Regions from separate parts of the Psychrobacillus sp. 05T411 genome, predicted to be linked through region 3. Evidence: predicted binding sites of a transcription regulator. Region 3 holds the regulator's gene; each other region holds the start of a gene.
What was found. Region 3 encodes Rex, which represses fermentation and respiration genes when NADH is low (regulators of the CRP and FNR family bind a similar motif). Its sites were predicted from a motif close to TTGTGAAATATTTCACAA; they were not measured.

Region 1 (10,587 bases), on a different contig from region 3:
TAATTCATAAAGAGAATGGCGGATAAGTTTCCGCCATTATATACTTGTCTATGTTTATTATTTGTTTAATACGATGAATGCGATAACTGCTGCGATAATTGGAATCGCCTCAACTAATGCTACCCCGATGAACATAACTGTTTGTAAAGCTCCACGTGCTTCTGGTTGACGAGCGATACCTTCTACTGTTTTTGAAACGATTAATCCGTTACCAATACCTGCACCAAGTGCACCTAAACCGATTGCTATAGCTGCTGCTAAAAGACCAACTGAACCTACCATTGTTTAATTTCCTCCTTGGAATGTTGTTTTGTTTTAAATAATTTCTGCTTAAATTTAAGCAGTTATATTAATGGTCTGTCGACACTTTGTGCGACATATAAACCATCGTTAACATAACGAAAATGAACGCTTGGATTCCACCGATAAATAGGGAGAAACCTTGCCATGCCATTGCTGGAATAATTGCTCCAACAAAGCCGAAAATACCAGTTGTTGCTAAACCTGCAAGTAGTCCTAATAGAACTTCTCCTGCATAGATGTTTCCGTAAAGACGAAGACCGAGTGTCAACGTATTTGCGAATTCTTCAATAATTTTTAAAGGTAATAGGAATGGAAGCGGTTTTAAGAAGTCTTTTCCGTATTCCGATAATCCCTTCATTTTAATACCATAGTAGTGCGTTAATAGAAGAATCATTACTGCAAGTGTCATTGTTACTGTTGGATCTGCTGTTGGAGATTTCCACCAAAGTACTCCGTCATACGAAATAGAAAACGGAAGTCCTAGTACGTTCGCTACAGCGATAAACATGATTAATGTAATTCCAAGAATATGGAATCGTCCACCAGTTTGCCAGTCGAAGTTACTTTTGATAATGCCTTTGACGAAGTCCATAATCCACTCCATGAAGTTTTGCATACCAGTTGGCTTCAGTTTCAAGTTTCTTGTCGCAATGTATGCGATCAAAAATACGATGAGTGTAGTAACTGCTAGCATTAAAATGTTGGACCAGTTACCGTGCATCCCTAGAAACACAAATTCTGGATTTTTATGTTCCACGATTCATTCACCTCTCTTTCACATACTCATTACTGATTTCTTGCATGAAACATAATACGTTCTACAAGAAGTAGAACATAGGGAATCATTAAACCAATCACAGTGCTAATAAGATGAATATACTCTGGAAGGGCAAGTGCAATTGCAACGGCTGCAATACCAGATGCAAAGCGGAATACAGTACCTAAACCTGCTCGTCCTTTTTCACCAGATAACACACGATCAAATTTCTCCATTCTACGTACTAGAATCCAGAAATTATACAGACCAAATAATGAACCTAGTGCTAAGCCTGCAAATATTGTCGAATATGGGGTGAGTCCCCAACCTAGCGCATATACTGCGAGCAAAAAAAATATGTATTTCTTCTGCTTCGTAAAAATACGTTGCATTTCTAGCATTGTTCTTTAGTCTCCTGAATCATATTTTCGAATGGTAGTAATAAGCGCTAATATACCAGTCATAAGACCGAGTAGTAAGCAAATTACTAAAAAAACTGGAGTGGTTCCATATGTTTTATCTATCCACATTCCTGTGAATATTCCTATTAATATAGAACCTACAAGCTGTGAGAGAATCGCAGAATATAATGCTATCCCTTGTAACGGACGTCTTGTCTGACGCATAAAAAGAATCCCCACGTTTTTCTTGATAAAGTAAAAACTGTGAATCTAGTAGAAAGTTGATACGACAGGCGTTCCGAGCATGAAACCCCTATCATTGTTACCCTTTGTAAGCATACAATAGGGGCAAATTGATGTCAATTGCTAAATGTGAGAAACTTCACAATTAGATTTACTTCGACATGGTATTGTCAAATTTAAGAAAAATGAGTCTATTATTTGCTTGCCAAATGTTTATTTTTGTGTCTATGGTTCCCCTTAAGGAAGGGAAGGTTATTACTTCGTACCAAATAAACGGTCACCCGCGTCACCTAGCCCTGGAACGATATAACCATGATCGTTTAATTTTTCATCAAGTGCAGCGATATAAATATCCACATCCGGATGAGCATTTTGCAACGCTTCTACTCCTTCTGGAGCTGCAATTAAACACATAAACTTAATGCTAGTTGCACCACGGGTTTTAAGGGAGTTAACTGCCTCTATTGCAGATCCACCAGTTGCAAGCATAGGATCTACTAAAATGAAATCGCGTTCTGCCACATCTGCTGGAAGCTTCACGTAATATTCTACGGGTTGTAGTGTTTTTGGATCTCTGTATAGTCCAACATGTCCAACTTTTGCAGCAGGAATTAATTTTAAAATACCGTCAACCATTCCAATTCCAGCACGTAGTATTGGAACGATTCCAATTTTCTTACCAGCTAACACTTTTGATTTTGTTTTTTGTACCGGTGTTTCCACTTCTGTTTCTTCTAATGGAAGATCACGTGTGATTTCAAAGGCCATTAGTGTAGCCACTTCATCCACAAGTTCACGGAATTCTTTTGTTCCCGTTTCAATGTTGCGGATATATGTGAGTTTGTGTTGAATAAGTGGATGATCAAATACGAATACTTTCGGCATATTTTTGTCTCCTTCGTGGTTTTATTTGAAATTCTATTAATTATAACAAATAATGCAGGTAACATACTACTAATAGCATGTTTTAATATTGCGTCTATTTCAGGGGCGCCATGGGTTTGTAAAAATATGATTTTTGACCGATGAACGGAGATTGCATAGCTCGATTAGGGTCCGCTGGGATTTCTGCACTCTGTTGGGAAATTCAATGGTAATTGCTTGTTTCTCCGAGCGGACCCGCCGGGAAATGGATATTTTAACCATTTTTTAATTGCGCGTACCCAGTAAATGGCTTAGGGCAACCAACCGATCATTGAAAGCAACCAATTCTAGTCCGAAAGCAATCAAAACAGCATGAAAGCAACCAAATTGCCGGTGAAAGCAACCATTTTCTCATAATAGCAAGTTGACTCGTGATGAAACGACCTTGACTGTGACCATTTTTTTATAAACATTGCGCAATTAGACCATAATGTAGCGCGCACCACTTAATATGTTGCACAAAAATAAATTGACATCCTTCCCCATCCCTATATCACATTCAATATAAAGAATGCCGCATTTTTTCACTTGAAAAAGGTTATCCTTATATTTTGAATTTTATAGTTTACCAATACACAAAAAATAAGCTACCTCTCTATTATAAAAGGTAGCTTATTTTCAAATTTTCATATTAATTATACAAAGGAAGTTTATTAGTTAATGCTGCAACGCGTTCTTTTGCTTCTTGAATGACATCCGCGTCTTCGTGATTTTTCAAAAGTTTTGCGATGATAGAAGCAATTTCTTTCATTTCTTCTTCTTTAAATCCACGAGAAGTTACCGCTGGTGTTCCTAGTCGAACGCCTGAAGTGATAAATGGACTTAGTGTTTCGTATGGAATTGTATTTTTATTCACTGTAATTCCAACTTCGTCTAACACATGTTCTGCCACTTTACCTGTTAGGTCAATTGCTGATACGTCTACAAGCATTACATGGTTGTCTGTACCACCAGATACGATACGAAGACCTTCTGCTACTAAACTATCAGCTAGGACTTTCGCATTTGCAATCACTTGCGCTTGGTAATCTTTGAATTCTGGTTGTTGTGCTTCACCAAATGCAACTGCTTTTGCAGCAATAACATGCATTAATGGACCGCCTTGGATTCCAGGGAAAATTGTTTTATCAATTTTCTTTGCAAATTCTTCTGTTGTAAGGATTAATCCACCACGTGGTCCACGTAATGTTTTATGTGTCGTTGATGTAACGAAATGTGCATGTGGTACTGGATTTGGATGAAGTCCCGCAGCAACTAAACCTGCAATATGTGCCATATCCACAAATAGGTAAGCTCCAATTTCGTCTGCGATTTCACGGAATTTAGCGAAGTCGATAACGCGTGAGTATGCACTAGCTCCAGCAACAATCATTTTCGGTTTATGTTCTAATGCAATGGCACGAACTTCTTCATAGTCGATCAGTTCTGTTTCTTTACTCACACCGTACTCAATAAAATTATATTGGATTCCACTAAAGTTTACAGGGGAACCATGCGTTAAATGCCCACCATGTGATAAGTTCATCCCTAAAATTGTGTCACCTGGTTGTAAAGCCGTCATGTAAACTGCCATATTCGCTTGTGATCCAGAGTGGGGTTGTACGTTTGCATGTTCTGCTCCGAAAATTTCTTTCAGACGGTCACGAGCAATATTTTCTACAACATCTACATGCTCACAACCACCATAGTAGCGTTTGCCTGGGTAGCCTTCTGCATATTTATTGGTAAGCACTGAACCTTGTGCTTCCATTACTGCTTCGGATACAAAGTTTTCAGATGCGATTAACTCGATATTTGCTTGTTGACGCTTTTTCTCTGCCAGCATAGCCTCGTATACTGCTGAATCTTGTGCTAAAATTTTCTCCACTTCTCATTTCCTCCTCTGATATCATCCGTAAAATGCACGTTCTCCACCAATTAGTTTCGGACGTGTTTTGGCAATCGTCACGACTGCTCCCCCAATTTGTTTTGTGGACACGCGAATTGGAACAGCTACAGGTTGTAACTGCATACCAATAAGGGTTTGTCCTATATCAATGCCGGCATGCGCCTTCACATGCTCGACTACGACTGGGTCTTGGAATTGTGTGTACGCATAGGCTGACATGGAGCCACCTGCGCGAACAACTGGAATAACCGAAACTTCCGGGTATCGATACAGCTTTTGCGTTTTTCTTTCCATCGTAAGCGCGCGGTTAATATGCTCGCATCCTTGAAAAGCTAAATGCACTTTGTTGCGCATAGCAAATGCTTTTAGTGGACCAAATAAAACCCCTGCCACTTCTAAACCGCCTGCAGTACCAATTTTTTCATTTATAATTTCTGAGGTTGAACAGCCGATGACAAAAAGATCGTCTTCGTGTAAGTCGATTTGCTGCTCCACTTCCAGGAGAAGCTGTTCGATTTGTTCTTTCCACAAATGTTGTGCTTCCATCTGAAAATCCCCTTTTACGCTCAATTTTCTAATGCAGAAATTTTTTCGATACGGCGCGTGTGGCGACCGCCTTCGAAATCTTGTGCAAGCCATGTTACAACGATTTCTCTTGCAAGACCTGGACCTATTACTCGTTCTCCCATTGCAAGGACGTTCGAGTCATTATGGCATCTAGTTGCTTTTGCCGAAAATACATCATGCACTAATGCACATCTAATCCCTTTTACTTTGTTTGCCGCAATCGACATACCAATGCCTGTACCGCAAATTAAAATACCACGATCAAACTTCCCACTTACAACACCTTCTGTTACTGGCATTGCATAGTCAGGATAGTCAACAGAATCGTCACTCGTAGGACCAAAATCTTCATAAGAAAGTCCGAGCTCTTCTAATTGTTGTATAATTTCCTTGCGAAGATTATTTCCGCCGTGATCAGAAGAAATTGCAATTTTCAATTTGTTCCCTCTTTTCTGTTTTAGTACTCCCATTCATCATACCATTTATCCGCAAAAAAAAATACAATTCACTTGAAGTGAATTGTATTTATAAGATCTATTTTGACGAATTTCTGTCAAACTGCGAAATAACTTTAAATAACTCTTCCGATTGTTGCTTTAATCCGAACGATAAGCGATCAATTTGTTCAATTGATCGTGCTTGTTCATCTGTTGCACTTCTCACTTCTTCTGCTCCTGCAGACGTTTCTTCCGCAATCGCAGCTACTTCTTGTGATTGACGTGCAGTGTTCTCGATATTGGTTAATTGATTTTCCACCAATGAAGAAATTTCTATAACAGATTCCGCCATCTCATGGATTTTATGGGACATTCCTTCTACAGCCTCATTCGTTTCGGAAACACGTTTTGCTTCTCCTACTGCGAAATTTACTTGGTTGGTCATTTGATGGACAACCGTTTGGACATCTGTTTGAATAGCGATGATTAGTTCAGAAATTCCTTGCACCGCTTTGCCACTTTCATCTGCTAGTTTACGCACTTCTTCCGCTACGACTGCAAAACCTTTTCCGTGTTCCCCAGCACGAGCAGCTTCTATGGATGCATTTAATGCGAGTAAATTCGTTTGGGCTGCGATATCGCCTACTAATTGAATAATATTTTCCACTTTCCCTGCGTTTACTTCTAGCTGTTTTACATTCACTAAAGCCGCTTCACTTCCAGAAGCAACTTGTTGTATACCATTTACAAGCGATTGAATGACTTTGGTAGTTTGCGCTAAACCACGGATCATTTCTCCAGATTGTACGTTTGATTTTTCGGCGCGCATATTTACTTGGGAAGCTAGTACTCGAACATCTTCCACAGATTCCACCGTTTCTTGAACTGCAACTGCAGAATGTTCAGCCCCTTCAGAAATTTGGGCAATCGTTTGGGCAATCGCTTCTGCCTGCTCAGAAGCATCAGAAGATTGTTGTGATAATTGTTGCACCGTATTATTTGTTTTTTCAAAGTTATCTTCAATGCTTTGAACCATTTCTCTTAAATTGACAAGCATCGATTGAAAAGCGATCGAAACAGACTGTATTTCATCTTTTGATTGAGGGACTTCCACATCTACACCGATTTTACCTTCCGAGGCAAGGGTCGCTACTTTTTCCAAATTAAATAATGGCTTAATAATGAGTCCACTGAAAAAGTATGCAAGTATCCCGGACCAGATAACGCCTAGTGCATACATGCCGATTTCGAAGCTAAGCGATTTTGTTGCATCTTCAACTATTAGCGGTTGTATAAAATTGATGAACACCGCACTTGTTGTATAAGTTACAACTGCTAAAATCGTAACAAATAAAACAATCTTTTTTTGAATTCCAAATGAGTACCGCTTCTTTTCTGTTGTCATCCTAATCCCCCTGGAGTTTTTTCACTAGTTCATCTGTAAGTGTATGTAGTTCATGGAACGTGCGCTCATATGTATGTAAATCGCCTCCATAGGGATCAGATACATCTTGTACATGTTCAGGTGTCACAAATTCTTTATACATATATACTTTGGATATAGCTTGTGGAAACGCAAAAATAATTGCTTGTTTATGTGATGCTGTCATGGTAAGCACGAGATCTGCCCAGTCGATCAATAATTCATTCATCGCAGCTGATTTATGAGTAAAGGATATATTTTCTTTATCTAAGATCATTTGCCCATTACGCGACATTTCTCCTCCATCCATCGCATAAATACCTGCGGAACGGACGTTTAGATTTTCTACATTTCGGGCCTTTAATATCGCCTCTGCCATTGGACTTCTACAAGTATTTCCCGTACAAACAAACAAAATATTCATCGTTATATTTCCTCATCTCTAGTATATATTATTTAGCTACAAACATTTTTATAAATTGTTAAATATTTCGTAAAATTATAATTCCTAATACTAAAATAGCTACTCCTGCCAACTTCATAATAAGCCCTCGATTTAAAAAAGTATGTTTAAAAATGACTTTCTGTGCAATAAATACAGCCAAATAAGAAAATATACCTGAACTTAATATGAATAGAAACTTTTCTGCTTTAAGCATACCAAATGAAATACTTACTGAAAAGGTATCGATGCTCGCCACAATAGCTAGTAGATAAGGTGATAGCAATGGCACCTGTTTAGGGGACCTTGCTAAAACCATTTGTAATCCAACAAGCATCAGCAAAAATCCAGATAAATAAGGGCTTGCATATTGCAAATAGTTTTGTACTATCGTTCCCGCATAATAACCGATTAACGGAAATAGCATATGTAAAGAAGCTACCCACGCTGCTAATGTGAAAATTTGCTTTCGGTATAGAACGAGCGAAAACAAAATGAGTACATCTACTGACATAAGTGCACCTGCCATTATTTCACGCCACAAAAAAATCTCCCCCGTCCGTTTGCATAATTAAATGTATGCAAAAGAATGGAAGAGAATACACTCTGCTAACAAAAGAGCAAGCACTCTCTAACAACAAAATCTGCTTCGTATCTTTTTCGGAGGTCTTGGACAGACTTATTGCTATACCATTACCGTTTGATTTTTTGGAGAGCGACGGACGAATGATCACCACACGATTACCGAAAAAGATGTGTAGGGATGCGACTTTGTCGCATCCCTACACATCAAGAAATCCCGGTAATGGTGTAGAACTCGTTCCTTTCAAAGCTCTCCAAAAGCACCTATACATAAAGTACCTAGTACGTTATTACAGTAGTTAACTTTCAAACCATTTCCCATTAGATGCTTTCTCAAGTCTATTCATAATAGCTGTTCCGACACCTTGCTTTGAAAATATAGGGACTAATATTATGTTTGCGTCTGTTTCATCACAGCTTCTAAGTGCTTGATAAAGTAAGTGGGCAGCGTCTTCTAGTTGGTGTTCTTGTCCTAATGAAAAATAGTAGTCCGCTTTTGTTAGCTGAAAACTATCTGTGGCGATTAGCGCTACTTTCTTCTGATCATTATGTATTTGTTCAATAGCTTGCTCGACTTTCCCGGTAGATGCTTCGATTAAATAGACAGGAGCATCAGGTGCATAATGGGCGTATTTCATACCTGGTGCGCGGGGTGCTTCTACTGCATCTGTAAGTTGAGACACGTTTACTTGTCCGATTACTTTTTCGAGCATTTCTTTCGTTACTCCACCTGGGCGTAATATCGTTGGCACTTCTGCCGTAAAATCTAAAACGGTTGACTCTAATCCAATTCCTGTTGCTCCGCCATCTAAGATTAGGGGGATTTTCCCGTTTAAGTCGTGATACACATGCATCGCTTTTGTCGGACTTGGTTTTCCGCTTTTATTGGCACTTGGAGCGGCAACCGGTTGTTTTAACCGTCTTAATAATTCAAGTGCTACGGGATGATCCGGCATACGAACGCCGACTGTATTTAAACCAGCTGTTACATTTTTAGCAAGCGAATTAGTTTTAATCGGTAATACAAGTGTAAGTGCTCCCGGCCAAAAAATGTCCATACATGTTTTAGCTAAATTCGGAACATTTTGTGTAAATGCATCTAACTCTTCTTTTGATCCAATATGCACAATGAGTGGGTTATCTTGCGGTCTGCCTTTTGCTGCGAAGATTTTAGAAACAGCAGATTCACTTGTTGCAATTGCACCTAATCCGTATACCGTTTCAGTCGGAAAAGCAACCGTTTCTCCTGATTTTAATAAATCCACAGCCTGTGTATAACTAAATTCTTTTTTCAACAAGTTATCCACACTCGCAATTTCTGTTTTCATGTCGTATTTTCTCCTTTCTTCCTAAGTTGTCCACATATTGTTGATAACTTTCTGAATTTTGTGGATAGTTATGTGGAAAATTTCTTTTTTAGCCATTCCCACACCCAGAACTTAGGCTTTTCTTCTTTTTCTACATCTTCTTTGTAACAAACCTTAGGAAATAGTGAGCACCACCAGTTATCTCCACGTCCTTGCCCAATCGAGATGACAATCGATTCGACATTTGTTTGGGAAGTTATCCCGTTATTCCATACTTTCGGCGGAAATAGTGCCATGCCTGTGGATATATGAATCTCTTCGTTTAACTTTTCTGATAACTTATCCACAACTTGTTCTAATTCGCTATATGTTTGTTGCTGGTTTTGTGTATAGTTCATTAAAATTGGTTCAATTGCACTTTTTACTTCTTCTTTTATGTGTTGATCTTGAACTGTATTACTATTGGCGATTAATCGAAAACGCATACCTTCCGCTTCTTCTCCTGGTTGGAAAAGAAAAAACAAACAAAATTGGATGAGTAACAACATCCATATAAAGAAAATAACTGCATCTATTTGCCCGCTAAGTCGCGGTGCTTTTTTTATCTCGTAATCTGGTAACATGTAACATTCCTCCCTTAGGAACATTGTTACCAGTAGATTCATAACTTATACATCGATTGTGCAAAAAACAAATCTATTTTTTTGATTAATATCTTTTATAATTTCTACTCGCGCTTCCGGAAATGCGGTTTGAAGCATTTTTTGAACCGCAGGACCTTGAGCATATCCTATCTCAAAACCTATGAAACTGGGAATATTCATTAGTTGCGGAAGCTGTTCCGTCATTTTTCGGTACAATTGCAAGCCATTTTCTTCGGCAAATAAAGCAAGATGTGGTTCATAATTTAGTACTGTATCGGACATGACTTCCGCTTCTTCATTTGCTATATAAGGTGGATTCGATAAGATGATATCCCATTTTTCATTTGCAATAGGGGCAAGTAAGTCCCCTTGTTTGAATATAATATTTGCTTCTAACCTTTGTGCATTTTGCGTGGCTACTTCCAATGCTTGGGGCGAAATATCCGTTGCAGTAACTTTTGCATCTGGCATTTCTTTTTTGATCGTGATAGCAATTGCGCCGCTACCAGTTCCAATATCCGCTACTTTCGGTGCAAATTGTGCACCAAATAGTTTTTTCATTCGTTTTATTACTTCTTCTATTAGCTCTTCTGTTTCAGGTCGAGGTATTAATACATGTTCGTTTACTAAAAAGTTTCGATCATAAAACGTTTCTTGCCCGATAATATA
Region 2 (10,587 bases), on a different contig from region 3:
TTCTTTTACGTTATTTCCCATATTGGATTTTAGATGCGAAGGCAAAATTGAGGGAAGTAGGGAGTTTTACAATGAAAAATGCGTTACCATTTCAACTATCAAAAGATCGTTCTTTCTTCGAGTCGTTAGGAGATTGGATGGGGGATGTTCTATATGATGAATTACCCGAAAAAGGATTTGAATGCCGAGACGAACAAATTTTCATGGCCTATCAAATTGAGAAAACATTAAAAGAAAAAAATGTGTTATTTGCGGAAGCTGGGGTAGGTACAGGCAAAACAATTGCATACTTACTACCTGCTATTTCATATGCAAGATATACAGGCAAACCGGCTTTAATCGCCTGTGCCGATGAAACGCTGATCGAGCAATTAGTAAAAGAAGCCGGGGATATTTTTAAACTTCAAAATTATTTAGATATTAACATAGACGTTCGTTTAGCTAAATCACGCGATCAATATTTATGCTTGAAACGTTTAGAGGAAGCACAAAAAGACGGGGATAATGATTTCTTTTTAGAAGAGATTGAAGATCAAATTCCCGATTTCGTATATGGGCATTCATCTCTTCAAAAAATTTATCCATACGGCGAACGCAGCCAGTTTCCTGGTGTAAGTGATGCCGACTGGCAAAAAGTAAATTATCATCCGACACAACAATGTATGGTATGTGATGTTCGAAATCGCTGTGGTCAAACAATCCATCGTCAAAACTATCGAGAATCAACGGATCTAATCATTTGTTCGCATGAGTTTCTAATGGAGCATATTTGGACAAAAGAATCTCGCGTGCGAGAAGGACAATTGCCACTATTACCCGATGTATCGATGATTGTATTAGATGAGGGGCATTTACTTGAATATGCAGCGCAAAAGGCGTTGACATACGAAGTGCAAAGTGAAACACTAATTCAATTACTAGAACGCGTGATGGTAGACGGAGTTCGTGAAAAAACATTGAATTTAATGGAAGTATTGCAAGAAACGCATGACCGTATTTTTGGCATATTAAGAAAAAACAGCACGGAAGAAGAAAGCGAACGAATGAAAATCGAAAAAACACCAGAACTTATTCAAATATGCAAACAAGCGATTCGTATTACGGATGATTTGCTAGAAGAATTTGTGTTTGAGTCGGAGCTATTTACAATTCCTGAATATGAACTTCGAATGGTAGAGGAGTTTTTGGAGCAGTATGCATTCTCTTTACGTTTATTTACGGAAAAAGGGGATGGCGTAGAGTGGCTAGAAATCATTGATGGACATGAAACGCTAATCGTGATGCCTCGCCTAGTTACAGATATTTTGCACGAAAAATTATTCACTTCTCAATTACCAATCGTTTTTTCTTCTGCTACTTTATCGATTGAAAAAGATTTTACCTATGTTGCAGATTCTTTAGGTATTGAAAAGTTCCAATCATTCTCGGTGGAATCACCGTTTGATTATGATGAAGTGATGAAAATTTATACACATCCATCAAGTCAAGATGATAAAGTAAAACAAGTAGATGCACTTTTAGAAAATAAGCAACAAACATTAATATTATTTAAATCGAAAGTAGCTATGGAGCAATTCCGCTCTCGTACGACTTCTACCGCGAATATCGTATTTGAAGGAGATCGTGAGCTTTCAACCATCGTAAAAGAGTTTCAAAATGGCGATTTCGCAACTCTTTGCTCATACCATTTATGGGAAGGGCTCGATTTACCACAAGAAGCATTAACGCGAGTAATTATTTATGATTTGCCATTTCCATTAGCAGATCCATTATTTGATGCAAAACGATCATTTTCGAATGATCCATTCGAGGAAGTAGAATTACCATTTATGCTGTTAAGATTGCAGCAAGGAATCGGTCGTCTAATCCGTACTTCAAGTGACCATGGGGAAATTCATCTATTACTTAATGAAGATGAAGCGAAACTGGAAAGCAGATTTACAGGTATTTTACCTACAAATATATAACTTTCATTACAAGGGGGATTTGAAATGACGGTCGAACAACAATTTTTAGATTATGTGAAGAAAATTGGTGCATATAACGAAGCTTTAGGGGTTTTATATTGGGATATGCGTACGGGAGCTCCCAAAAAAGGGCTAGATCAACGTTCAGAAGTGGTAGGGGTACTTGCTACTGATGTGTTTAATTTATCTACTTCCGATGAACTAAAAGGGTTATTAGACGAATTGGAGCCTAGGTTAAATGTAGCGGATCAAGTGACGAATCGTGTATTTGAAGAAGTTAAAAAACAATATGATCTTAGCAAGAAAATTCCTGCAGAAGAATATAAAAAATTCGTTATTTTACAATCCAAATCTGAATCCGTTTGGGAAGAAGCAAAAGCAACGAATGATTGGGATATGTTCATGCCTTACTTAAAAGAAATGGTGGCAACATTAAAGCAGTTTGTGAACTATTGGGGAGTTAAAGACGACAACCCATATAATGTTTTACTGGATCAATACGAACCAGGGATGACTACGGAAGTATTAGATCGAGTTTTTGGAGAGCTAAGAAGCCGAATCGTTCCATTACTAAAGAAAATTGCGGATTCACCTAACCAACCGAAAACGGATTTCTTATTTAAACATTTCGATAAACAGAAACAAGAAGCATTTAGTTTAGATGTCTTAAAACAACTAGGCTATGATTTTGATGCTGGAAGACTAGATGAGACTGTGCATCCTTTCGAGATAGGCTTAAATCGTGGAGACGTTCGAATTACAACTAAGTACGATGAGTCCGATTTCCGTTCGGCAGTATTTGGAACGATTCATGAATGCGGGCATGCTATTTATGAGCAAAATGTTAGCGAAGAGTTGACTGGAACTCCTTTAGCTGGTGGCGCTTCTATGGGAATTCATGAATCGCAATCACTATTTTATGAAAACTTTGTTGGGCGTAATCCGAAATTCTGGGAACAGAATTATGAAAAACTACAAAGTTATTCGCCGGAGCAGTTCGGCGATGTTTCCATGGAAGACTTTTTAAGTGCTATTAATGAAGTAAAGCCTTCTTTAATACGAATTGAAGCAGATGAACTGACATATGCACTGCATATAATGATCCGCTATGAAATTGAAAAAGGGTTATTTAATGGGGATTTAAAAGTAGAAGATTTACCGGAAATCTGGAATGCTAAATATGAAGAATATTTAGGAGTGCGACCAGAAACAAATGCGGAAGGTATTTTACAAGATGTACACTGGGCTGGAGCAAGCTTCGGCTATTTCCCATCTTATGCCCTTGGATATATGTACGCTTCTCAATTTAAAGCAGCTATGTTAAAAGACATCCCTCATTTTGATGAGCTATTTGAAAAAGGCGATTTGTCGCCAATTAAAGCGTGGCTTACACAAAATGTGCATCAATATGGAGCGTTGAAAAAACCGCTTGAAATATTGAAGGATGCAACAGGGGAAGGGCTTAACGGCAATTACCTCGCAGATTATTTAGAAGAAAAGTATACGAGGATCTACCAACTTTAATTAAGAAAAAGAGAACTAAGCTTAGGGCGAACGAGTTCCGTTTCCTATCGCAAGCATTAAAAATGTTATGCAAAATAGACCTTCAAATTGTATGGTAATTTGAAGGTCTATTTTTGTTGGTATAAAGGGATTCTCATAATTATTTTGGTAGAATTTATAGTGCAATTTGTATATTATAAAGTGGGGATACAATAGCCAGTGTACCACAGCACAATATACTACATTTTTACTTACAAATCGATATACAAAAAAATAGATGGTTAGGCTAAGTTAAACTTTATATTGATTTCTCTGTGTATAAAAAATAGACGGATAAATTCCGGCTTAATTGGGAAATACCCATATTTCCTTAAAAATAAGGGGAGTTTTTCCGCTTATATTAACCAAATCTTTGGATTTTGTCTTATTTTGAGTAATTAGTCGGAATATCTCCGCTTATATTCGCTTCTTAGACTTCCTACATATACATTAGCAGGAAATTCTCCGCCTATGAATTCTCATACTAGCCTTACATAGTATAGTAATCACAATCTATTTATTAATCAGATAATTATTACTTTTATGTTAATGTATTAGCATAGGAGGTGAATTTTGTGAGCAAATGAGAAAGATCATTGCTATTAATCATTGTCATGGGTGTTCTTGCTACGGCAATTGGATTACCATTGCTATACGGCCTAGGTGTCCCTTCATTTAGTGTTGTATTAGTTGCTTTGTTTGGGGAAGGTAGTATTTGGGCTTTATTTTTTTCACTACTACTAATCCTTTCAATTGCTTTCGGGGTAGGGAAGATTATTAAAAGTTATAACTAACACTGCATGATTAATGAACACATAAAAAAACGCTAAGATATTTGCATCTTAGCGTTTCTTATGTGTTCGTTATTATGCCAAAGATTTATTCATTACCACAATTTATATCCTTTAGATCCAGGCGGCGCATTTTGAATTATTTCGATAACAGGAACCGTATAAGCAAACAAGATTAATGCAATACAGATTGTTAGCCAAATCTTCCAATTTTCAAGTGCCATTGGTGTTTTTTCTGCATGCTCCGAAACTTCCGCGACTGGAAATTCTGTTTCTCCTTTTGGAGCAAACCAGATTAAATTCGCTACTATATAAAGGATTAAAATGATCCCGATGAATAGAATAGTACCGCCAACTGCTTGCGCTATTTGATAAGGGATCCATTCAGCAGCTTGTGCAGATCCTCCGTAAGTAGAAAAGTCTGAACGCCTTGGTGCACCGAATAGCCCAACAATATGCATCGCTCCTGACATAATGGACATACCGAAAGTCCAGACAATGGTTTGAATAATTGCTAATCTGTTCATTTGTTTCGTCATTACTCTACCAGTCAAATGAGGGATTAACCAATATGCTGCACCGAAGAATGTTAACAAAACAGTTGTTGCAACCGTTAAATGGAAATGTCCCGTTACCCAAATGGTATTGTGTATTAACTGGTTCATTTGGTGTGAAGCATTAATAATTCCACCAGCACCAGCAGGGATAAATGCTACCATTCCGATAAAGGGTGCAAAGAAACGTGCGTCTCCCCAAGGTAATTTTTTGAACCAACCTAAAACACCTTTTCCTCCAAGTGCACGACCACGAATTTCAAACGTTGCAAACATCGAGAAAGCAGTTAGTAAGGAAGGAATGACAACCATCAATGTCAATACAACTTGTAAGAACTTCCAAAAAGAACTGATTCCAGGCTCTGTTAATTGATGATGGAACCCTACAGGAATAGAGAAAAGTAAGAATAGCATAAATGATAATCTAGCAAGAGAATCAGAGAAAATATTCCCGCCAATAATTTTTGGAATAACCGCATACCAAACCATATATGCTGGTAATAACCAGAAGTAAACAAGCGGATGACCGAAATACCAGAACAATGTACGAGAAAGCAATACATCTACTTTATCTACCCAACCTAGAGACCATGGTAATAGTTGGAATAACACTTCGACTGCTACTCCTAAGGAACAAATAATCCACATAGCTAGGTTAACGACAACCATAAAAGTTAGTAATGGACTTGGTTGCCCCGGATTTGCTCTACGCCATTCTACATATTTCGAAATTAGTCCTGCTCCACCGATCCAAGACCCGACGATTACCAATGCTAGCCCTGCATAGAAAATCCAATGTGCTTGTAATGGTGCATAAAATGTATATAATACGGAAGCTTCGTTCAGTAAAATCATAATAGACGATGCAGTAGTACCAATGGTCATGACCCAAAAACCAATCCAACCTAGCAAGCGTTGTTTATCTGTTAATGTACCGGATGTTCTACTTACTACAGCAATTTGAAAACCAAATATGAAATATGTTGTTAAAATAAGACCTAAAAGTACTCCGTGAATCGTTAATATTTGATAATAGCCAATTCCCCATGGTAGTGTGAACGTTCCAGAACGCACTAATGTTTGTAATAAACCACAAAGGCCTCCAATTGCTAGTGCGATGAAAGCGACGTAAACATGTGCTAGAGCTAATTTGCCATCTCTTTTATCTACTTGTATGAAATCTTTTGTTTTTTCGGCTATAGTTGCCATATTACTCTACCACCTTTAGCATAGACGACATGGAAGAATGTCCAATTCCACAGTATTCGTTACATAATATTAAATATTCTCCTGCTTTATCAACCGTTGTAACATATTCCGATACATAACCAGGTTCTAGAATCATATTAATATTTGTTCCAGCTGCTTGGAAACCGTGTACTACATCTTTTGTTGTTGCAATAAACTTAACTTTAGAGCCAAGTGGAACTTCAATTTCAGGTGGATTATAATAAAAAGCAGATGCGACAAAAACAACTTCGTAGTCCCAATCTTTCCCTTCTACTTTATGAACACCTGGTTTGTTAAATGGTGCAATTTCATCGACACGCTCAGGATCTACATAGACTTTTGCACTCGGTGGATGGGAACCGTAATGGAAAGCACTAAATCCAACAATAACTAAAAATAAAACGAGGGAGCCAATTCCAAATGTGAGCCACCATTTTTCGTATTTATGAATATGCATAGTTGTATACCTCCAATAAATTAAAATCGATCAATAAATAAGTAAAATGCCATGAACCATGTAACTAATATAAATGCTCCGAGGAAACCGACTGAATAAAGCGTACCTTTTAAATCAGGCTCTTTCTCCCGTTTTTTCGACATTTTTTTCACCTCCCATATTTGTTTTGTATAGTTATATCATAAATACATTTTTAAATAGAGGATGTGATAAAAATCACACATATGGCGCGATTATGTGAATTAACTGTGAAGAATGTATCATCCCATTTTTCGTATACCCGGAATGCAGATTAATGATCACTATTAAAAGAAAAGTCAGTTATTTATTTTTTCAACAAAAAAAGAACTTCCTTAGTAGAAAGTTCTTCTGTGTTAGTTGTAGTTGCTATTCATCGATAGTTAAAATAATCGTTAAATTCCCAATTCCATCAATGTCGACAGGTAATTTGAAGGCATGTTGGAATCCGAATAATCTCGTTGTTCCAACTATAACAGTAGGGGGAGTAATATCAATTTCCACTCCATTTGCGGCTACGGACGTACATAAATTACCTGCAATCATATTGCCAAGTTCACCAGTAAACGATTCAAGCATCTCGCCTTCTAAAGGCATTCCGAACATAGTCGCTCCGATTCCAGAGAAACAATTAGAAGTTGAATCTATAATAATCCTACCTTTAATATCACCAATAATACCTATTAGGACACCCATTTCTTTTTGCTCAAAAGGTTGTACCATAAGTGAAGGGGACTTTATATCCATTGGAAGAGGGATAACAGATTTTAAAGATTGTATAGTTCCATTTAATATAGTTTGTATATGCTTCGAAGCACTCATTTTTTTCCCCTCCTAATCATACATATAGTTCAATTTTAACATGAATACCAGTAAAAAAGAATAGAAAAATGTAGAAAATGGTGAATTAATGTGTTATTGTGTAAATGAGAATGAATTTCAAATGCATTTGAGAGGATGTTTTTCATGTTAGCTTTGATTATTGGTTCCACTGTTCTCTTATTTAGTGGAATAACAGCTTATGTATTACGTTCCATAGCTCCCCAACCAAAATAATTATTTATGTTAATCCAGAAAATTCTGAATGTAAATTTTGTTAAGATAAAATCTAATAGTTCTATACATTTTTATTGAGGTTTACTAAATGTTCCATAAACACACTTCTTTAGAAGTGTGTTTTAATATTTCCAATAATTTCATTTAGGTAAAATGACTGAAAATTTGTCATCGAACATTTACCGCTCCTTCATTCGCTATTAATACATAACTAATAAACTATTAATAGCAACAAAAATAATATTTTTTAAGGAGAGGTATTCATGTTAAAAAAAGTTGGTCTTATTGCGCTAAGTACTGGACTTGTTCTTTCAGGAGTAGGTTTAAGTAATGCAGATGCAGCAAAAAAAGAGGTTACTTCAAAAGTTAAACAAAATGTGAACGGACCAGTAGAAAATGTTATTTATATGATTCCTGATGGATTTGGTGCAAATCACGCAGCAAATTACCGTATTTTTAAAGGGCAAGAGGCAGTATGGGATTCATATATTAAGGGAATGTACACTACTTATTCAGCAAATGCAGATATCACAGACTCGGCTGCTGCTGGTACTGCGATGGCTGCTGGTATAAAAACAAATAATGGTGTGATTGGACTTGATCTAGAAGGAAACGAAGTAAAAACAATTCTTGAAGCTTCAGAGGAAGCAGGGAAATCTTCCGGTCTAGTTGCCACTTCTACGATTACGCATGCAACCCCGGCTAGTTTTGCTTCTCATGTAGAACATCGTAGTAATGAGACAGAAATAGCCCGCCAATACATCCAAGAAAGCGGTGTAGATGTAATTTTAGGTGGCGGTAAAAATTATTTCATACCAACTTCAGAAGGTGGTAAGCAAACGGAAATAAACTTAATAGATGAAGCGCAAGAAAATGGATTTGAATTCGTTGAAACACGTGCACAATTAGAAAATGCTGAAAACGTAAATGTAGAAAAAGGAGAAAAATTACTTGGTCTATTTGCAGCTAACGCACTTGCTCCTGAATTTGATCGCGATGAAACGGAAGAGCCTAGTTTAGCTGAAATGACAGAAACGGCAATTGATGCTTTAAGTCTAGATAAAGATGGTTTCTTCTTAATGGTAGAAGGTAGTCAAATTGACTGGGCAGGCGAAGAAAACGATGCTGCTTACGCTATGCATGACACAAAAGCTTTTGAAGAAGCTGTGCAAGAAGCAATTGAATTCGCCCAACAAGATGGCAAAACATTAGTCATTATTGCAGGAGATCATGAAACTGGTGGAATGTCAGTTGGTTCAGCTACATCATCAAACACGGCAGCGGAGATTCTTAAAAATGTAACGGCTACTGGTGGATTTATGGCGAGTCAATTAAATGAAGACCGTTTAAATGTAAAAGAGGTCGTACGAGAATACACTGGAATTGAATTAACAGAGGATGAAGCAAAAACTATTCAACAAGCAGAAAATGCAAAAGTTGCTATTAATAAAGTTTTAAGTGAACGTGCAGGTGTCGGCTGGACAAGATATGGTCATACGGCAGCTCCTGTTCCTGTATTTGCATTTGGTCCACAATCCGATAAATTTGTAGGTATCCACGATAACACAGACTTACCAAAAATAATTGCAGATGCAATGAAGCTTAAATGATTTTTTTGAAAAGTTAGAAAAACTTAGTATATAGTTCAAAATGAACAGACTATAGCCATGCCCGCCGAAATTGGGATTGGCTATAGTCTTTTTTTATCAAGGTTATAATTCAAGATGATTCTTCTTTTTAAAAGGAAGTTGTGGATTTCGAAAATAAAGGAGTAAATGTGTGAGCTTTATGGAAAGTAAGTGAATTTGTATAACTACGATGGGTTTGCTAGAAGAAGGATTAAGGAAAGAAGGGATAAAAAGAAGGAATAAATGAAGAAAAAGTTGCATTTGAGCGAGTTGACCTAAAAAAGGTTTTGGAAGAACTAATTAGTTCTTAAAGAAATGAAAAATGACAATACTTAAGAAGACCCCTACTTAATCGTAAAAAAGAAGAGAGCGTAAATAATTCTATGGATTACGGTCAGTATCAGTACTGACACTTCCTAACCATTTTCATTCTCTGGGGTGCAGCATTTTTTGTACTGCATGGATGGCTAACGGGTGCTTTACTTGAAGAGCGTTGAGCTACTTAGATGCTCTTTTTTCTTGTTCAACTAACGGTGCAGGTTAGTTGAAAAGTGTTGTTTATCTTGTATTAAACAATCTGACAATATAGTCGAATAATATAGTAATGTAATAGTTAAATAAATTAAGGGGAATGATTTTAAATTATGATGTGTACTCAGCCAAAGGTTGTATTCAAAAGAGCCATTAGTTTTTTTATATTTGCAGCAGCCTTAACAATTATTGCAACGATAATAACATACATAATCAATCCGGATTTAAAAGAAGTAATGGGAGGTTTAGATAATAGGTTACCGGACCAAACAAAAGAATCTACAGGCTTAGATAAAGTTTGGTCATATATTGTTAATAAAGGATTTATGGTACCTTTGCAAATGTTTATTTTATCCTTGATTCCAATACAATTTTTGTATGTCATAAATATATCTTTACCGTTTCACTGCGTGGAGTTGCCTATGGGCTTGCTTTACAAGTAGATTTGGAAAAAGGCTTTGATATAATAATTTCTTCTATCCCACACTTTATCTTTGAAGTTTTTGCTTTATGCTTACTTGCAGCGGTTCTTTTTGAATTAAATCAAGATGTTAGGGTAAAGTAAAAAAATTTATTTAAGAAAGATAAAGAAGGTACATCTTTTATTAAAAAATTCTTAGAGACAATAAGAAAACTTATTGTATTTTTGTTTTACCGATAATCATTGCAGCGGCATTTCTGGAAACTTACATAGCTGATATCATATTTACTTTATTTCAATAGCAGATGTCAATGGATAGATTGGTAAATACCAATTAGAAACCTTTTAGTTTGTGAACGATTGTAATTAAACTCCCATGAAAATTAAAAAAT
Region 3 (10,587 bases):
GCATTTTCAGTGTTATTTGCCCATATAACGATACCATGTCTGTCTTCAATAGCTTGTGGAGGTGTACCATCTCCGTGTGATACTACTGCTTCAATTTGCACTAAAGCATCCATAGGTAAGGCTGAAGCTGCGACTACCGTACGTGCTGGGACATAAGCTACGGCTCTAGCAATAGCCGAATCTGGGAAAAATGTTGAATAAACTTCATTTACAGCTTCAGTATCCGATAGATCTTTAAGGAAGATATTAATTTTAACAATATCGTCAAAAGGAACGTCAATACTTTCCAAAATTGCTTTAATATTTTTTAAACACTGTCCAGCTTGCTCTTTTACACCACCAGTTACCAATCTACCAGTTTTTGGATCGATAGGTAATTGAGCTGAAAGATTATTGTAATGAGAGAATGACACGGTTTGTGTAGATAGAGGACTTGTTGGTGCATTTGCCGTGTTATTTGTAAGTTTGATGAGGTCGCCTGCTTGTGGGGCGTTTGGAATTGTACCTTCACCGTGTGAAACAAGTGCTTCAATTTGTACTAAAGCATCCATTGGCAAAGCTGCAACTGCAACTGTTGTTCGTGAAGGAACATAAGTTGGGAAGAATGTTTTATAAACTTCATCTACAGCGTCAACATCTTTGATATCTTTAACGAATACTGTGATTCTAACAATATCGCTCATAACATGATCGATGCTGTTTACAATTGCCTCAATATTTTTAAAGCACTGTTCAGCTTGCTCTTTTATACCGCCAGCTACCAATTCACCAGTTTTTGGTTCGATAGGTAATTGTGCTGAAAGATTGTTGTAATGAGAGAATGCTACAGTTTGTGAATATAGACCGTTTCCGCTTGGAGCATTTTCCGTATTTTTTGCTGTTACTGCGTTATAGTTGCTCATGATAAGATTTCCCTTCTTGATAAATATTTACTAACATAAGTATGCACCGAAAAACACGGTCTTAACCGCTCGGATTGCACTACAAAATTATAGCAGGGTTTGTTCATTTCGTCTAACGTTTTGTGATAAATGAACAACTAAAAAATAAAAACAAAAAACTTCCCACAAGTCCATTGAACTTGTGAGAAGCTTTTTTTTTATAAGGGAATGTATTATTACATCATGCCGCCCGTAAGGTGAAAGTGTGTAATATCTTTCACGATGTAATCTAAAAGTGCGCTATATCAACATTTCTAAAAATGTTCATTGTAAGATCTTTAACGGAATTTTATCGCTTTTCATTTGGTTGCGTTAGCAAAATGTTAGCATCTATTCACACACTAATTCTGTGTTACTTGTAGGTCACAGAGGTATTAAATGATGTAGTCTTGTTAACCTAACTAAAACTACGTCTTGAGTTCTGCATTTATTTTTATAAAAAGATCTAGAGTTCTTCCTCCTGAGTAGTTAACCACTGATTTTTCGGAGTTTATTACTCCATTCTTCTGATAACCAGCTCATGGATAAAACTAAAATCTACATGGCGATAAATTTTTCGCAATAATTGATGTTCAGGTGATGAGTTATTTATTATCATAACGTACTAAGCCGTAGTTCATAAAAATACTGCACAATTGGATGCTTTAACTTCATTTTCTCGTTCATGTTTAAAATTCGTTTTTTTCCAACCCGTTTGTCCACCAAAGCTAAAATATTCAATAGGATATCATTACTCTCTATGCTTTCCTCTATAGAAGTGGATAAAAACTTATTAGCTACAACGGTAAAATTTGATTTACTTAATGATGACTGCGCTGACAAAAGCTCTTTTGCATATTCCGACAATTTTCTACCCCTTGCAATTACTTGGAGACGATCTTCCGGAACCATTCCCTTGGTTTCTTTTCTTACCGCTTCAATTTCCTCATTATTGATAGGAATTTGGATATCTGAATCATTCTTAATTTCCAGCTCCGTCTGATACCATCTGATTAAGGTAGTTTTATCACTCATATTGAGTACATTCTTTTTATCTACCGCAATATAACAAAGTCCTGCTTTATCAGGTAAATAACGGTAGCCGGTTGCACTGTATTCAACCCTTCCATCTAATGCAGGACAGAGAAAACTCTCCAGATTTTTCTTCAATTTACTCCATGCCATATAATTCTCCTTCATTTTTATATTATAAATATTTATTGAGGCAGTCGTTCTTTTATCCATAATACAATAACCAACACATCGATCATACTAAATACTAGATTTAAGTGTGACTTGAATTTCTGATGTATCGATAATAGTGAGCAAATAAAATTTATAGACTGATGAGACATAACTATAGGCTTAAGACAACAATATTATTTAAAAAGATATATCGAGCATATAGCATCAATAATAATCATCCTAACACAAATAAGACTCGAACAAATCAGGGATTGACTTGGCATTTAGATTACATATCATCAAGAATATCCATCTCCACGTTACTAAAGAAATGAAAAAAGAAGCCTCCCATAAGTTTAGTCAACTCATGAGAGGCTTCATTTTTAATCTTTTATGTTAGCATTTCACTTTCACCTTACATATAAACCCATACATATCAAGGGTTGATGCGACTTATTACATCATGCCGCCCATACCACCCATATCAGGCATGCCCATTCCGCCGCCTGCTGGTTCTGGAATGTCTGCTACTACTGCTTCTGTCGTTAAGAACAATGCAGCTACAGATGCAGCATTTTGTAGAGCTGAACGAGTTACTTTTGTTGGGTCTACGATACCAGCGTCGATCATGTTAACCCATTCGCCGTTCGCTGCGTTGAAACCAGTACCGATTTCTTCGCGTTTTAGACGGTCTACTACGATTGAACCTTCTAAACCAGCGTTGTTTGCGATTTGGCGAACTGGTTCTTCTAATGCACGAAGTACAATTTTCAGACCAGTTGCTACGTCGCCTTCTTGAGCTTCTGCCACTTCAGCTACTTTGTTATATACATTAACTAGTGCAGTTCCACCACCAGATACGATACCTTCTTCCACAGCTGCGCGCGTTGCGTTTAGTGCATCTTCAATACGAAGTTTACGTTCTTTTAGTTCTGTTTCTGTTGCTGCTCCGACTTTCACTACTGCTACACCACCAGCAAGTTTAGCTAGGCGCTCTTGTAGTTTTTCTTTGTCGAATTCAGAAGTTGTTTCTTCTAATTGTGCACGGATTTGACCTACACGGCTAGCGATGCGATCTGATTCTCCGTTACCTTCTACAACTGTTGTGTTGTCTTTTGTTACAACGACTTTAGAAGCTCGTCCAAGTTGTGTAATGTCTGTAGATTTTAAATCTAGTCCTAAATCTTCTGTAATTACTTCAGCGCCAGTTAGGATAGCGATATCTTCTAACATTGCTTTACGACGATCACCGAATCCTGGAGCTTTAACCGCTACAGCATTGAATGTTCCGCGTAGTTTGTTTACAACTAGCGTAGCTAATGCTTCCCCTTCTACATCTTCAGCAATTAGTAAAAGTGGTTTACCTTGTTGTACAACTTGCTCAAGCACTGGAAGGATTTCTTGAATGCTAGAGATTTTTTTATCCGTAATTAAGATATATGGATTGTCCAAAATTGCTTCCATTTTATCTGAATCTGTAACCATATAAGGAGATGCGTATCCACGGTCGAATTGCATACCTTCTACTACGTCAAGCTCAGTAGTGAATCCTTTAGATTCTTCGATTGTGATAACTCCGTCGTTTCCAACGCGTTCCATAGCTTCAGCAATTAGTTCGCCAACTTCTGAATCTCCAGAAGAGATCGCAGCAACTTGAGCGATAGACTCTTTGCCTTCGATTGGTTTTGAAATTGTTTTTAACTCTGTAACTGCCGCTGCAACTGCAAGGTCGATTCCTTTGCGGATTCCAACTGGGTTTGCTCCAGCTGTAACGTTTTTCAATCCTTCACGGATCATTGATTGTGCTAAAACGGTAGCAGTTGTTGTACCATCACCAGCGATATCGTTTGTTTTAGAAGCAACTTCTGCAACTAGTTTTGCACCCATGTTTTCAAATGCATCATCTAGTTCGATATCTTTTGCAATTGTTACACCGTCATTTGTAATAAGTGGTGAACCGAATTTTTTCTCTAAAACGACATTACGTCCTTTTGGTCCAAGCGTTACTTTTACAGCATCTGCTAGTTTATCTACCCCACGTAGCATTGCACTACGAGCGTCTTCACTGAACTTAATTTCTTTTGCCATGATTTAGTTACCTCCTAAGTTTTGTTTCGATTTTTTATTAGCCAATTACTGCTAGAACATCGCTTTCGCGTAATATTAAATATTCAGTGCCTTCATATTTTACTTCAGTACCTGCATATTTAGAGAAGATAATGCGGTCTCCTTCTTTTACGTCCAATTCTACGCGAGTGCCGTTATCAAGTACTCGTCCAGAACTTACAGCAACAACTTTCCCTTCCTGTGGTTTCTCTTTAGCAGAGTCTGGAAGTACGATGCCAAATGCTGTTTTTTCTTCTACTTCGATTAATTCGATTACGATACGATCACCTAATGGTCTTAACAAGTGAAACAACCTCCCTAAATTTGTCGAATTTTATATTATTAGCACTCTTAGTCTTTGAGTGCTAACACACTTATAATAATAATTAATAACAGAACATTTTGCAAGTAAGAAGGCTAACTTTTTCTTTTCTCCTATATTTCCTTTACAATAAAAGAAGATTGTTAATATAGAGAGGAATCATTTCAAATGAAACAACAAAAAACCGCACTATACATTTTGATCACCTACTGTGTAATGCAACTTTCAGGAGTAGTTTTTGTACCCCTCCTTCATAAATTACTCCAAACAATGGATGTGCAAGATCCAGTGCTCGCCACTTACGGTTGGTGGATGTTCATCAGCATGGGAATTGCTACCTTTTATACATTGTATATTATCCGCAAAGACAGCACATTTCTACGCCCACTAAAAGGACAGCAAGCTACTTTAGGGGGAGCAATCGGCTTTGGTATTATTGGATTTTTCCTTGTTTTTTTTGGTCAAATTTTTGCAGCAAATTTGGAGATTAAGCTGGGAATAGAACCAGGTTCTGAAAATACAGCGCAATTTATTGAGATTTCACATAGTGTTCCTTTCGCGATATTTGCCATTGTAATTTTTGCGCCTATACTAGAAGAAATTATCTTCCGTCGCATCATTTTCGGTTCTTTATTGCCTAAAACGAACTTTTTTGTAGCAGCGCTTGTTAGTGCGATCGCATTTGCAGTTATACACTTCGAGTTTACGCACATCCTACTATATGCGGTGTCTGGGTTTATATTCGCTTTTATTTATTACAAGACAAAACGCATTATAGCTTCGATTATTTCCCATATGTTACTGAATGGGTTTGTGGTACTTGTTCAGTTTTACGGCCCTGCGATTAAAAAGTTCTTGGAAACTTATTCGCAAATACCATAAAGAAAAGCCTTCCATTTGCTGGAAGGCTTTTATTCATTCTTCTGTATGCTCATTTCGTATCAAGTAAATCAACGTTTGCACCTCGACAGACAAGTCAATCGTATGTACTCGAATCGTATCTGGCACGGATAACCTCACCGGGGTAAAGTTCAAAATCCCTTTTATAGTTGTTTTCGCTAAACGGTCGGCAACTTCTTGTGCAGAACGACTTGGAACTGTAACAATTACTAATTCAATCCCGTACTCTGCCAGTTTTGCTTCCATCACACTTGGATGAAAAACCGGGATATCACTTTTCATTATTCCTTCTACTGGTGCTTTCGTGTCAAAAGCAACGACAATTTTTGTATTGTGATTTTTCTGAAAATTATACTTGAGAAATGCAGTTCCTAGACTACCTACACCTATTAATGCTACATGAGCAGCTTCGTCTTGGTCTAGCGTTTTTCGGAAAAATTCTAGCAGTGTCGGAACATCATAGCCGTATCCTTTTTTACCGAGTGCGCCAAAATGAGAAAAATCTCTTCGTATCGTTGCGGAATCTATTTTCATTGCCTCGCTTAGCTCTTGGGAAGAAACTCGTTTATGTCCTGCATTATGAAAGCTTTGCAAAAATCTATAATATAACGGAAGTCTTTTCGTTGTTGCTTGAGMAATTCTTGGAAGTTCAGGTCTCATGAAAAACCCTCCTATTTCATTGGTACAAATCGTTATTATATTACTAGACATTTCCTTCCTTGTAAAGCTAGGGCGTTGCAACGTTTGTCCCTATCTATTACACTAAGGAGAGAATTGAGGTGCCAATAATCGTGATTGTTTTACAAGTCAATCAAGTAACAAAATCCTTTAACGGAGAAGATATATTAACAAATGTAAAGCTAGAAGTCCAAGACCGAGATCGTGTCGCACTCGTCGGACGAAACGGTGCTGGAAAGTCTACTTTACTTAAAATAATTGCCGGTGACATGTCGTATGATTCCGGCGATATCATTATGCCAAAAACTGTTCGCCTAGGTTATCTAGAGCAACATGCAGGACTTGAATCGAAGCTTTCCGTATGGGAAGAAATGAAATCCATTTTTAGCCATCTGATCGACTCGGAAAAAGAGCTACGTTCTCTAGAAGCACAAATGGCAGATCCTTCGATATATGAAAATGCTGACGCTTATGCACGCGTAACTGCAGCGTATGATGAACTACAACTTGCTTTCAATGAAGCGGGAGGTTATCGATTTGAATCGGATATCCGCTCCATTTTACACGGCATGCAGTTTTTCCCTGAAGATTACGATAAGCCTGTACAAGCATTATCTGGTGGACAAAAAACAAGGTTAGCCCTAGCAAAAATGTTACTAAGCAAACCTGATTTGCTTATCCTTGATGAGCCAACGAACCATTTAGACATCCAAACACTTAGTTTTTTAGAAAATTATTTAAAAAACTATAATGGGGCCATTTTAATCGTTTCCCATGACCGCTACTTTTTAGATCAAGTCGTGAACTTTGTATATGAAGTTTCTCGCCATAACGTGACTAGATATGTTGGGAATTATAGTGCTTATTTAAATGAAAAAGCAAAAAACTATGAGCTCGACAAAAAGAAATATGAGAAACAGCAAGAGGAAAAAGCAAAATTAGAAGACTTTGTGAGCAAAAATCTAGCACGTGCTTCTACGACAAAAATGGCACAATCCAGACGGAAAGTCCTTGAAAAAACAGACTGGATGGATGCCCCAGATGGCGATGAAAAATCGGCAACTTTTGGATTTTCTATCGATCGGCCGAGTGGAAATGATGTATTAAGACTGGAAGAAGTGGCAGTTGGATATCCAAACAAAACAGTTTCCTCGAATATCTCGTTTTCCGTTTATAAGCAAGATCGTATTGCGCTTGTCGGGCCAAATGGCGTTGGGAAATCCACTTTACTGAAAACACTGATGAAGCAACTGGACAATGCAGCCGGAAAAATCCAATATGGAACAAACGTCCAATTCGGTTACTATGACCAAGAACAAGCTGCTCTCACTGGCAATAAAACCGCTTTGCAAGAACTATGGGATGAATGGCCACTGATGAACGAAAGAGATGTCCGCACTGTTTTAGGGCGCTTCCTATTTAGCGGCGATGATGTCCAAAAAACAATTGCTACCCTATCAGGCGGAGAGAAAGCAAGACTTGCACTAGCCAAATTAATGCTATTAAAAGCAAATACACTTGTACTCGATGAGCCGACAAACCATTTAGATTTAGATAGTAAAGAAGTACTTGAAAATGCATTACTAGACTTCCCAGGTACCATTATTTTTGTATCGCATGATCGGTATTTTATTAACCGGATTGCAACAAAAGTGATTGAGTTATCCAGCGATCAAGCGACCCTTTTCTTAGGCGATTACGATTACTATTTGGAAAAGAAAGAAGAACTAGAAGAACTTGCGCAGGAAAATGCCGTCATAGAAAACACGGTTGTTGTGAAGGCAAACACTTCTACAATTGATAAAGAAGCAAAAAAGAAGGAACGTCAATTACGTCGTCAACTGGAAGAGCTAGAAGCCCAGATGCCGACAGTAGATTCTGAGATAGCTTCCGTAGAAGAAAAACTTTGTGATCCAGCAATATTCCAAGACCACGAAGCAGTACAACAATTGCAAATAGAACTGGATACGTTAAAAGAAAAACAAGATGAACTATCAAATGAATGGCTAGAGTTACAAGAATCATTAGAAGAAATAGCTTCAAACTAAAGGGATTCCTATATGGGAATCCCTTTTTTGGTGAGTGGAGAGTTACTTTTCATATTCACAGGTTAGTTTGTCACGCTCAGCCATTTATTGCAAGATCATATGTCGAATTTTAGCTATATATGTTGGTCAAGTACTTTTTTTCTCGATTTTATTTTCCACAATCTTATTCACAAGAAAAATCTAGTAATACCAACATATCAACAGACTTATGCACACTATCCACAGATTTCAAACTACACTATCCACATAGTTGTGTGTAAATGAGACACAATATATAGAAAATACAAAACTTATGCACATCTTATCCCCAGTCTGTGCATAAGTACGAATGTTCTCTATTGACAAGTCGAATAATACCTGTTAAAAAATCCCCTTTTCTTGTCGAAGAAAAGAGGATTTCGATTAGTTCCAGCTATTTAATTCCATTCCTGGTCGACCATTCATCGACATATCACTTGTTTTTCCAGCAGAAAACTTAGAATTTCCAGCAGCTGCAATCATTGCTGCATTATCTGTACATAATGAAATCGAAGGCACGTAAAATGGAATGTTTTCTTTTTCGAATGTTTCTTCAAGCGATTTACGCAGCCCTTTATTTGCAGCAACTCCACCTGCAGCGATTACTTGTTTCACGTTAAATTCCCGTGCTGCTCTTAATGTTTTGGTCGTTAACACTTCAATAACACTTTCTTGGAAACCTGCCGCTAAATGATTGGGATTAATCTCTTCTCCGCGTTGCTCCGCGTTATGTTGATAGTTAATCACAGCAGATTTCAAGCCACTGAAGCTAAAATCATAAGATCCTTCTTCCAACCACGCTCTAGGAAATGGCACTGCTCCGTCACTCTCATTAGCGAGTCGGTCAATATGTGGCCCACCTGGATACGGTAAGTTTAATACTCGGGCCACTTTATCGTACGCTTCACCAGCCGCGTCATCGCGGGTTTCTCCGATTAGTTCGAACTGACCGTCTTCTTTCATCAATACTAATTCAGTGTGACCGCCCGATACGACTAATGCCAATAGCGGAAACTCCATCGGTTGCACAAGTGCATTTGCATATATATGACCAGCGATATGATGCACGCCTACTAGTGGAAGACTGTTTGCAAATGCAAATGCTTTTGCGGCATTTATGCCGATTAATAACGCACCTACTAGTCCCGGCCCTTCTGTGACCGCAACTGCATCTAGATCCTTTGCTGTCATATTAGCTTGCTTCAGTGCCTCTTCTATAACAATCGTAATTTGCTCCACATGATGTCTGGACGCTATTTCAGGTACAACTCCACCGAAACGCTTATGGCTTTCGATTTGAGAAGCGACTACGTTGGAAATGATTTCATGTCCATTTTTTACGATGGAAGCAGCCGTTTCATCACAGCTCGTTTCTATTCCTAATATAAATTGATCTTTTATCATTTGAACTCCACCCACATGACAAGAGCATCCTCTTGTGTATCTGTATAATAATTTTTTCGTATGCCACCATCTTGGAAACCTAGTTTATAATACAAGTTTTTGGCGATATCATTCGTCACACGTACTTCTAGTGTCATTAGGACAACATCTTGTTCTAACACTACACGAATCGCTTCACGCATTAAGCCTTCGCCAATTTTCAGTCCCCGCATACGTTCTGAAACGGCTACATTCGTTATATGACTTTCATCCATGACAACCCACATTCCACAGTAACCAACGATTTCTTTCGTTTCTGTCTCTGCCACAATATAGTGCGAATACAAATTCGTCGTCATTTCATGTTCAAATGCTTCTCTTGTCCATGGAACAGGAAATGCTTCTTCCTCTATTACTAAAATTTGATCGATATCGTCTATGGTCATTTTTCGATAGGTAATGGTTTGATTAGTTATCATGTTTCTTCTGCTCTTTCATCCAATTTGCTTCTGCCTCTGTAATGCGTAAGTATTCGGGCACGGTCGTATGTGCTTCTGTTGGTTGTTGTTTTTTAGCTAGTTCGATTAACACTGCGGCACTCGGTAAAGAGAATGCCGCATTCGCACACTCGACTTTATCTCCAAGCACTTCTTTTATTTGTTCCCAATGTATGTTAACGTCCATCCCGACAAATAAAACCGGTTGTCCCATTTCATCCACTGTTTTTAACAATTCTACAAGCGACATATGTGCCTCTTTCACTACTTCCCCATTCGTATAAATCCCTGCGAATACATTGCCACGTCTTGCATCCATAATAGCGCAAACAATTCCAGGAAAATAAGGTGCATTTCCGGCTAACGCTTGTAAGCTTGATACCGAAACAATCGGTACATTCAAGGTCCATGCAAGTGTTTTTCCTATCGTTACACCAATTCGAACCCCTGTATAAGAACCCGGTCCTTTCGCAACAGCAATCGCATCAATATCACTAGGCTTAATATCCGCTTTCTTTAATAACTCCTCT

Region 1: a site for Rex is predicted at 1,832-1,849, ahead of AC1DFT_RS08505 (AtpZ/AtpI family protein). Genes of this name have one in related genera too.
Region 2: a site for Rex is predicted at 6,746-6,763, ahead of AC1DFT_RS17250 (cytochrome c oxidase subunit 2A). Genes of this name have one in related genera too.

The regions. Positions count from the first base shown of each region.
Region 1 covers NZ_JBFTLO010000008.1:125,575-136,161, reverse strand. Annotated here, with positions in the region: gene atpE (F0F1 ATP synthase subunit C) at 58-282, opposite strand; gene atpB (F0F1 ATP synthase subunit A) at 350-1,060, opposite strand; gene AC1DFT_RS08510 (ATP synthase subunit I) at 1,090-1,461, opposite strand; gene AC1DFT_RS08505 (AtpZ/AtpI family protein) at 1,468-1,686, opposite strand; gene upp (uracil phosphoribosyltransferase) at 1,960-2,589, opposite strand; gene glyA (serine hydroxymethyltransferase) at 3,260-4,495, opposite strand; gene AC1DFT_RS08490 (TIGR01440 family protein) at 4,517-5,062, opposite strand; gene rpiB (ribose 5-phosphate isomerase B) at 5,083-5,520, opposite strand; gene AC1DFT_RS08480 (methyl-accepting chemotaxis protein) at 5,618-6,925, opposite strand; gene AC1DFT_RS08475 (low molecular weight protein arginine phosphatase) at 6,927-7,367, opposite strand; gene AC1DFT_RS08470 (manganese efflux pump) at 7,426-7,929, opposite strand; gene AC1DFT_RS08465 (L-threonylcarbamoyladenylate synthase) at 8,267-9,295, opposite strand; gene AC1DFT_RS08460 (stage II sporulation protein R) at 9,364-9,897, opposite strand; gene prmC (peptide chain release factor N(5)-glutamine methyltransferase) at 9,943-10,587, opposite strand, start outside.
Region 2 covers NZ_JBFTLO010000029.1:11,852-22,438, forward strand. Annotated here, with positions in the region: gene AC1DFT_RS17225 (ATP-dependent DNA helicase) at 72-1,967, shown strand; gene AC1DFT_RS17230 (carboxypeptidase M32) at 1,992-3,491, shown strand; gene AC1DFT_RS17235 (hypothetical protein) at 4,106-4,303, shown strand; gene AC1DFT_RS17240 (b(o/a)3-type cytochrome-c oxidase subunit 1) at 4,396-6,063, opposite strand; gene AC1DFT_RS17245 (cupredoxin domain-containing protein) at 6,065-6,541, opposite strand; gene AC1DFT_RS17250 (cytochrome c oxidase subunit 2A) at 6,562-6,684, opposite strand; gene AC1DFT_RS17255 (chemotaxis protein CheX) at 6,929-7,381, opposite strand; gene AC1DFT_RS17260 (alkaline phosphatase) at 7,879-9,225, shown strand; gene AC1DFT_RS17265 (hypothetical protein) at 9,888-10,217, shown strand.
Region 3 covers NZ_JBFTLO010000004.1:129,166-139,752, forward strand. Annotated here, with positions in the region: gene AC1DFT_RS04760 (RidA family protein) at 1-902, opposite strand, end outside; gene AC1DFT_RS04765 (SF0329 family protein) at 1,536-2,105, opposite strand; gene groL (chaperonin GroEL) at 2,562-4,193, opposite strand; gene groES (co-chaperone GroES) at 4,231-4,515, opposite strand; gene AC1DFT_RS04780 (lysostaphin resistance A-like protein) at 4,702-5,415, shown strand; gene AC1DFT_RS04785 (redox-sensing transcriptional repressor Rex) at 5,449-6,093, opposite strand; gene AC1DFT_RS04790 (ABC-F family ATP-binding cassette domain-containing protein) at 6,225-8,159, shown strand; gene tsaD (tRNA (adenosine(37)-N6)-threonylcarbamoyltransferase complex transferase subunit TsaD) at 8,562-9,581, opposite strand; gene rimI (ribosomal protein S18-alanine N-acetyltransferase) at 9,578-10,039, opposite strand; gene tsaB (tRNA (adenosine(37)-N6)-threonylcarbamoyltransferase complex dimerization subunit type 1 TsaB) at 10,029-10,587, opposite strand, start outside.